2 regions of the Halomonas zincidurans B6 genome follow, and region 1 is predicted to be linked to the other one. Evidence: predicted binding sites of a transcription regulator. Region 1 holds the regulator's gene; the other holds the start of a gene.
What was found. The regulator FNR, encoded in region 1, switches genes on or off when oxygen is low (the NO sensors DNR and NnrR bind a similar motif). The targets are predictions, from matches to a motif close to TTGATNTANATCAA.
Positions count from the first base shown of each region.

Region 2: the regulator FNR is predicted to act here: its motif matches at 2,463-2,476, upstream of HALZIN_RS0105450 (cytochrome ubiquinol oxidase subunit I).

Region 1 covers NZ_JNCK01000001.1:1,349,621-1,354,038, reverse strand. Annotated here, with positions in the region: gene HALZIN_RS0106320 (SirB2 family protein) at 1-144, shown strand, start outside; gene HALZIN_RS0106315 (oxygen-independent coproporphyrinogen III oxidase) at 258-1,604, opposite strand; gene fnr (fumarate/nitrate reduction transcriptional regulator Fnr) at 1,705-2,451, opposite strand; gene HALZIN_RS0106305 (nitrate reductase subunit alpha) at 2,750-4,418, shown strand, end outside.
Region 2 covers NZ_JNCK01000001.1:1,144,837-1,149,254, forward strand. Annotated here, with positions in the region: gene HALZIN_RS0105440 (PqiA/YebS family transporter subunit) at 1-1,155, opposite strand, end outside; gene HALZIN_RS0105445 (calcium/sodium antiporter) at 1,408-2,379, shown strand; gene HALZIN_RS0105450 (cytochrome ubiquinol oxidase subunit I) at 2,691-4,106, shown strand; gene cydB (cytochrome d ubiquinol oxidase subunit II) at 4,111-4,418, shown strand, end outside.

The DNA of each region.
Region 1 (4,418 bases):
ATCGTTATCGGTACCTTGGCGATCAAGCGCGGCAGGACATCGACGATTCGCGCCGCGGCTTCGTTGGTCGCCATCGCCCTCTTCCTGTACATCGTCGGTGTGGCGATGAACCACAATCCGCTTTCCTGGCTAGCAGGCGTCTGATGCGCCGTTCGCATGCGCACGGGCGTAACCCGGCCGCTCAGCCACCCACAAGCCGAAGGCAGGCTTGCCTGAGGCAAATTGGCGGTGGAAACTTCCATTCGCGGCAGTGCAGTTCAGATCATCTGCAGGTAGCGTGGCCGCCCCTCGCTAAAAGCGCCGTCGAAGAGCATGACCAGACGCTCCATCAGCAAGCCCCCGGACTGCGTCGGCTCAATGCCGTCGCGTCGAAGCTCGACCAGGTCATCGCTCGCCATGGCCTGCAGGGCCAGCAGCTCAGGCGCGAAATAGTTGCGAAACACGATGCGATGAGCTTTCTCGACAGTCGCATATCGAACGTTGCCGCCCCCCATGAGGTGCTGGATAACGGCTTGTCTCACTCGGTCATCGGCAGTCAGTTCATAGCCTCGGCAGATGGCCAGCTGACCCGCGTCCAGACGCGCACAGTAATCCGGCAATTCCCGCGCATTCTGGTAATAGCCATCGTCGAGATGGCTGATTGCACCGGCCCCCAGCCCGATGCAGTCGGCCTCGCCCCGCAGATTGTAACCCTCCAGGCAACGCTGCAGCTGGCCATGGCGTTGCGCAGCCACCAACGCATCGCTGGCAAGCGCAAAGCGCCCCATGCCCAGATGCACGTAACCGGCCGGCGCCAAGCGCTCCACGCCTTGCGCCAGCAGAGCCAGGACAGCGCCACGCTCGGGCGTTGCGATCCGCTGCCACGGAGCCGATGGGCAAGAGAACGCCGGCCAGACAGCCGCGCCGCACAAGCCATCGCGATACAGGGTAATGCGCTCGGGACGTAGGCTGACCAGGCGCTCGAGCAACGCCGAGAAGCCAACCGCCGTGCGTCCGGACAGACGCAATGCCAGCTCGGTGACGGGCAGGTGGCTACGCTCAGGGCCAGCGGGGGCTGGCCACTCGTCCGCCGGTTGACGCTCACCGGGCACGCCGGCCGGCGTCTCAAGGTCTTGTAGGTCGACGAGCAACCGGTTGAAGCCGAGAGCGGCCAGCAGGGGCAGGCGTTGCGGTGACAGACCGCGAGAATCGATGCGCAACGCAAAGTCGCGATCGCGGCTACGCTTCAGCCCGAAATGCACGTCCAGCTCGGCGAGCAAGCCAGCCAGTTGACCGTCTCCGAGACGCCCCGCCCCGTTCCCGCTCAGCACGAGCCGCTCGATTCGGCGATCGCCATCGAACAGGGCGCTCTGAAGCGCTATCTCGCGCTTGAGATATCCCAGATATCGAACTGGCCCACGGCTATCGTGGCCCAGCCAGGAGGGCACATGGACATAAACCGTCAATGGCTTGGGGATGGGGTCTTCATTGCTGGCAAGCGCCACCAGCCGGTAATCGTCCGCCGAGCGCTTTTCCGGCAAGCGGACCAGGGTGGGAAAGAGTCCGTAATCCGGGGCCGGCCGGTCATGCTTAACGAGCAGAGCGAGATCGATGGAACGGTTCATTGGGCTACCGCAGTGAGCAGATCCAGACTCACCCTAGCGCGCACTACCGACAATGAGCTTGACCGGAATCAAGCCGTCAAACGAAGCCCACTGCGCCTGGTCAAGCCCGCGCCGCCTGGGCACCTTGCGCACCGAACGCCAGCCCCTGCATGGCGCAGATATCGACGATCTCGACCTCCTTGCCGGCGATGCTGACCAGGCCCTGCTCTTCCAGGCGACGGAAGGTGCGGCTCATGGTCTCGGGCACCAGGCCCAGATAGTTGCCCAGGTCGAGGCGCGACATCGGCAGGCGGAAACGTTGCGCCGAAAGGCCGCGGCTGGCGAAGCGCTCGGAGAACGTGAGCAGCACCACGGCCAGGCGCTGTTCGGCGGAACGCCGCGTCAGCAGGTGGTTGGTGCTCTGTTCGGCGAGCAGCTCGCGACTCATGATGCGCATCAACTGATGCTGCAGGGCCGGTGTGCGGTCGCTCAGATTCTCCAGTTCGGCATAGGGAATTTCACACACGCTGGCGGTTTCCAGAGCAACAGCCGTCGAGGGGTGATCCCGCGAGACGATGGCGTCGAGGCCGATGACCTCGCCCGGCAGATGGAATCCCGAAATATGCTCGTCGCCATTGGCCATGAGTGTCGTGGTCTTCACCGCCCCGGTACGCACCGCATAGATCGAGTTGAAACGTTGTCCGGCCTGAAAAAGAAGGGTGCCCCGGGACACCGGCTTGCGACGCTGCACGATCCCCGCCAACCTGCCGACGTCTTCCACCGGCAGGTTATCGGGCAGGCACAACGTGCGCAGACGACAGTTGTGGCAGTTATCGCGTGTCTCGCTCAGCGTCGCAATGCGGGTCATGGCGTGTTTCTCCTTTCTGCGCGCAATGTCATGAGCACGATGTTACCCAACGCCCGCCTAGCCCCCGATAACCATTTAGAGGTAGTCCGGGTGATATTGCGAGGTAAGCGAAGGAGTTCGCTACCCAACTTGACTGAAATCAAAATCGACCCGCCACGATCTCCTTAAGGTGATCTCAGTTCAAGCAGGGGAGGTTCGCCATGGCAAGCCAGCTGGCACACCACACCTCTTGGCCCGGCGACGTGACCGAGCCGACGACTCCCTGACTCCTGACCGGACTTCATAGAGGCAAGCAGCAATGAGTCATTTTCTCGACCGCCTGCAGTATCTGGGCAAGCCCCGCGAGGCATTTGCCAATGGCCATGGCGAAACCCGCAGCGAATCCCGTGACTGGGAAGACGGCTATCGTGCGCGCTGGCAGCACGACAAGGTCGTGCGCTCCACCCATGGGGTGAACTGTACCGGTTCGTGCAGCTGGAAGATCTACGTCAAGAACGGCCTGGTCACCTGGGAAACCCAGCAGACCGACTATCCGCGCACCCGCCCCGACCTGCCCGACCATGAACCGCGCGGCTGCCCCCGCGGCGCCAGCTATTCCTGGTACCTGTACAGCGCCAACCGCCTCAAGTACCCGCTGGTGCGCAAGCGCCTGATCAAGCTGTGGCGCGAAGCGCTGGCCCAGTACATCGACCCGGTGCTGGCCTGGGCCGCCATCGTCGAGGATCCCGCGAAGACCGCGCAGTACAAGAAGGCCCGCGGCATGGGCGGTTTCGTGCGGGCCGAGTGGGACGAGCTGGAAACCCTGATCGCGGCGTCCAACGCCTACACCGCCAAGCAGTACGGCCCCGATCGCATCATCGGCTTCTCGCCGATCCCGGCGATGTCGATGGTCTCCTACGCCGCGGGCACCCGTTACCTGTCGCTGATCGGCGGGGTGTGCCTGTCGTTCTACGACTGGTACTGCGACCTGCCGCCGGCCAGCCCCCAGACCTGGGGCGAGCAGACCGACGTGCCCGAATCCGCCGACTGGTACAACTCGAACTACATCATCGCCTGGGGCTCCAACGTCCCGCAGACGCGCACCCCCGATGCGCACTTCTTCACCGAAGTGCGCTACAAGGGCACCAAGACCGTGGCCATCACCCCGGATTACGCCGAGGTCGCCAAGCTGTGCGATGAGTGGTTGAGCCCCAAGCAGGGTACCGATGCGGCACTGGCGATGGCCATGGGCCACGTGATCCTCAAGGAATTCCACCTCGCCAAGCCCAGCGCCTACTTCACCGATTACGTGCGTCGCTATACCGACATGCCGTTTCTGGTCGAACTGGAAACCCGCGAGGACGGCACTTTCGCCCCCGGCAGGCAGCTGCGCGCCAGCGACTTCGATGCCAACCTGGGCCAGGACAACAACCCGGAGTGGAAGACCGTGGCCTGGGACCAAGCCAGCAACCGTCTGGTGGTGCCGCGCGGCTCCATCGGCTTCCGCTGGGGTGAAAAGGAAAGCGGTGAAGGCCGCTGGAACCTCGAGCCGCTCGACGCCGAGGGTAACGAGGTCTCCCTGCAGCTGTCGCTGGCCAAGGGCCACGACAGCGTCGCCAAGGTCGGCTTCCCCTACTTCGGTGGGATCGCCCACGAGCATTTCAACCATGTCGCCGGCAACGACGTGCTCTATCACAGCCTGCCGGCCAAGCGCCTGCCCCTGGCCGACGGCCGTGAAGTGCTGGCGGTGACCGTATTCGACCTAATGGTCGCCAACTACGGCATCGACCGTGGCCTGGGCGCCGAAGGCGAGGACGACGGCGCCACGGCCTACGACCAGGTGCGTCCGTACACCCCCGCCTGGCAGGAGCAGGTCACCGGCGTGCCCACTGCGCGGGCCATCCGCCTGGCGCGTGAATTTGCCGACACCGCCGACAAGACCCATGGCCGTTCGATGATCATCGTCGGTGCCGGTATGAACCACTGGT
Region 2 (4,418 bases), 200 kb from region 1:
AATCGCCACCACGAAGACGTCGACCATCGACCAGCGGCCGATGAACTCGGTCAGCCGATAGAGCCGGGTTCGCACGATGCGGTGATAGCCGCCGCTGCGGCGCACGGCGATGCACAGCCAGCCGAGGGCGAGCAATTTGCCGACCGGCACCAGAATGCTGGCGACGAAGATCACCGTGGCGACCGGATAGGAGCCCATCTGCCAGAGCTGGATCACGCCGCCGATGATCGTCGACGGGTTGGCTTCGCCAAGGTAAGTGGTGGTCATGATCGGGTAGATGTTGGCCGGCAGATACAGGATCGTCGCCGTGACGAGCAGGGCCCAGGTCCGCTGCAGGCTTCGCGGCTGACGTGCGTGCAGCGCTTCGCCGCAGCGTCGACAGCGTCCGCGTCCGTGGCCATCGAGCGCATTGACCAGGCCGCAGGTCTGGCAGCCGGCCAGACCCTGCTCGGCGGCCGGAGCGCCGGTGCGGCTGTGTTCGGGCGCGAGCGGTTCGCCGGCCAGCGAGAACCACATCCAGTCGCTGTCGAGCGATTGCGTGGTCAGCAACAGCAGGATGGCGAACAGGCAGAAGGCCCAGAACGAGACGCCCAGGCTGACTTCGGCGAGGCCGGCCACCTTGATCAAGCTGACCAGCGCACCGATGATGAACACGTCGGCCATCATCCACGGGTGCAGATGGCTCAGCGAGCGCGCGATGCCGCGGCTGAAGGGCAGCGGTTCGCGACTCAGCAGGCCGAGCTGCAGCCAGGCGACGCAGGCAAGATAGAGGGCCGGCAGCACGGCGACGCTCAGCGCCACGCTGATGGCCACCCATGGCTGGCTGTAGCCGACCAGGCTGCGTACGGTCTGGGCCAGCTCGATGCGGTTGCTAATGCCGCTGACCTCGAAACTGATGAAGGGGAAGGACAGCGCGACGATCAGCGCAACCAGCGCTGCCAGCGAAAGCGCCAGGCTGCGCTGTGCCGGTCGATTGTGACGCTGGGCGAGACTATGGCCACAGCGCGGACAGTCTGCCTTCTGCCCCGGGCTCAGCGGCGGCAGCGCCACCAGCCAGTCGCACTCGTGGCAGGCACGCAGCCGGCGCCGGCTCGGGCGTGGCGAACCAGCGCCGCTATCCGTCAGCGTATCGGGCGGTTGCGTATCGGCGGTCACCGTGTCAGCGTCCTGTGGCGATGAGTGTTCTCATTCATGCGAACCAGTGTAACCGCTTAGTGTCCATGGTCGAACAGCGTTCATCGTTTGCCGTCGCCAAGTGGCGCGACTCGGTCCCCTCGTCAGCTCGACTGCAATTGCCCTGCGAGCCCGGGCCGGGCGCTGGTCCTGCTCGGGCAACTCGGGCATCATGCCGCCGGACGTTCCACGAGCCGGATCATCGAAGTCATGCGTTAACAAAGGGAGGCGAGCTTGCTACTTGCGATCGGTGCTGTCGTTCTGGGGTTGGTGTTGCTGGTATGGAGTGCCGATCGTTTCGTCGACGGCGCGGCTGCCACGGCGGGGCACCTGGGCCTGCCGTCGCTGTTGATCGGCATCCTGGTGATCGGTTTCGGTACCTCGGCCCCCGAGATGATGGTATCGGCACTCGCCGCCTGGCAGGGTAATCCGGGGCTGGCGCTGGGTAATGCCTACGGCTCGAACATCACCAATATCGGGCTGATTCTCGGCCTCGTGGCGCTGCTCAGTCCGCTGACGGTACACTCGCAGGTCATCCGCCAGGAGTTGCCGCTGCTGGGGGGCGCCACCTTGATTTCCGGCTGGCTACTGCTGGATGCCCAGGTCACGCGCCTCGATGGCTGGCTGCTGCTGGTGCTGCTGGTAGGGGTCATGGGGTTCAGCATCTGGCGCGCCCGCAGTGGCGCTACCGATGCGCTGATGGTGGGTACCGAGTCCTCGCTCGCCGAGCACCCGATGACGCTGCGCGCCGGCATCCTCTGGACGCTAGCCGGCCTGGTGGTATTGATCGCCAGTTCGCGGCTGCTGGTCTGGGGGGCGGTGCAGATCGCTCAGGCGTTCGGCGTCAGCGATCTGGTCATCGGCCTGACTGTGGTCGCGGTGGGCACCTCGCTTCCCGAGCTGGCCTCGTCGATCAGTGCGTTGCGCAAGAACGAGCACGACCTGGTGCTGGGCAACGTGGTGGGTTCCAACCTGTTCAATTCGCTGGCCGTGGTGGGGCTGGCCGGGGTGATCACGCCGATCGATGCCGAACGTGCGGTGATCCTGCGCGACTGGCCGGTGATGGCGGTGCTGACCCTGGCGGTGCTGATATTCGGCATCGGTTGGCGAGGGCGTCAGGGGCGAATCAATCGTTTCGAAGGCGGCGCACTGCTGCTCGTCTATCTGGCCTACAACGCCTATCTGATCAGCAGCGAAATGGTCTGATCACCCGCTTCGATCGTCAGCGAGCCCACCTTGCGCCGGGTTCCATGCCCGGCGCAGTCGTGTCCAGATTTATCGCCCCGTTCTTGATCTGCGTCAACTCGACGCGCCCGTTAAGACTTAAGTCGGTTTCGTGGGCGGCGTATCATGTCCTCGTGCCAGCGGCGATTGCCAGTGTCTGAGGCTCGCAATGAGCGTCTGCTTGGCTAGCCTGTGGTGAGTCGCACCAGCGCACGGCGACCGGCTGCAAGGCTTGGGTTAATGGGGCTGCTGCATCGGTGGCGGCCCTGACTTCAGACGGATTAGGAGTGGACATGGAACTTGATCCGGTCTTCCTGTCGCGATTGCAATTCGCGTTTGTCGTAACCTTTCATGCCATCTTTCCGGTCTTCACGATCGGCCTGGCCTCCTACCTGGCGCTGCTCTATGGCCTGCTCGTCAAGACCGGCAACCCGGCCTGGGAGCGCCTGGCAGAATTCTGGACCAAGGTCTTCGCGGTCGTGTTCGGCATGGGGGTGGTGTCGGGCATCGTCATGGCCTTTCAGTTCGGGACCAACTGGAGCAACTTCTCCCAGGCAGCCTCGAATTTCATCGGCCCGCTGCTCAGTTACGAGGTGGTCACGGCGTTCTTTCTCGAGGCCGGCTTCCTCGGCGTGCTGCTGTTCGGTCGCGAGCGGGTATCGCCCAAGGTGCACCTGTTCGCGGCGATCATGGTGGCCCTGGGGACGCTCATCTCGTCGTTCTGGATCCTCTCGGCCAACAGCTGGATGCAGACCCCCGCCGGCTTCGAAATGCGCGAGGGCATGGTCCACGTGACGTCCTGGGTGGAGGCGATCTTCAACCCCTCGTTCCCGTATCGCTTCGCGCACATGGTGATGGCCTCGTTTCTGACCGGTGGCTTCGTGGTCTGCGGGGTCAGCGCCTGGTATCTGCTGCGCGGGCATGACGTCGAGGCCAATCGCAAGGCGCTGTCGATGTCGCTGTGGCTACTGCTGTTCGCGGCCCCGGCCCAGGCGGTCATCGGCGACATGCACGGTACCAACACGCTGGAGTATCAACCGAGCAAGATCGCGGCCATCGAGGGGATCTGGGAAACCGAATCATCGGTGCCGCTATTGCTGTTCGCCGTGCCGGATCAGGCCAATCAGACCAATGACTTTGCCGTGGGTATTCCCAAGCTGGCCAGCCTGATCCTCACTCGCGACCCGAACGGCGAACTCCCGGGGCTCAACGAGATCCCCCGCGACCAGCAGCCGCCGGTGTGGATCACCTTCTATTCGTTTCGCATCATGGTCGGGCTGGGCGTATTGATGATTGCGTTCGCGGTCGCCGGCCTGTTGCTGCGGCGCGGCGGTCGGATCTATCACAATCGCTTCTTCCTTCAGGGGCTGCGGCTGATGGCGATCTCGCCGTTCATCGCCGTGAGCGCTGGCTGGTTCGTGACCGAAACGGGCCGTGCGCCATGGCTCATCTATGGCGTGATGACCCAGGCCGAAGCGGTGACGCCGTCGCTTACCGGCTGGATGGCATTGACGACGCTGATCGGCTACATCCTGGTCTATGCCGTGGTCTTCATCGCCGGGCTCTATTACCTGGGTCGGGTGATCCGCCAGGGCATGGTCGAAGGCGACGTCGATGACGTGACACGCGCCATGCGCCCGATGTCGGCCTCTCACGTGCCGTTCGACGACGGTCAGTATCAAGCCCCCAACGCCGCTTCCAGGAGCTGAAACCATGCTGGGAACTATCGATCTTTCGCTGATCTGGGCCGCGATCATCGCCTTTGGCGTCATCATGTACGTGCTGATGGACGGCTTCGACCTGGGTGTGGGCCTGCTCTTTCCGTTCGCCCCGGATGAAGAGGCGCGCGACGTGATGATGAACTCGGTGGCGCCGATCTGGGATGGCAACGAGACCTGGCTGGTGCTCGGCGGAGCCGGGTTGATCGGCGCCTTTCCGCTGGTTTACACGATCCTGTTGCCGGCGCTCTATCTCGGGGTGTTCCTGATGCTGGCGGGGCTGATCTTCCGTGGCATCGCCTT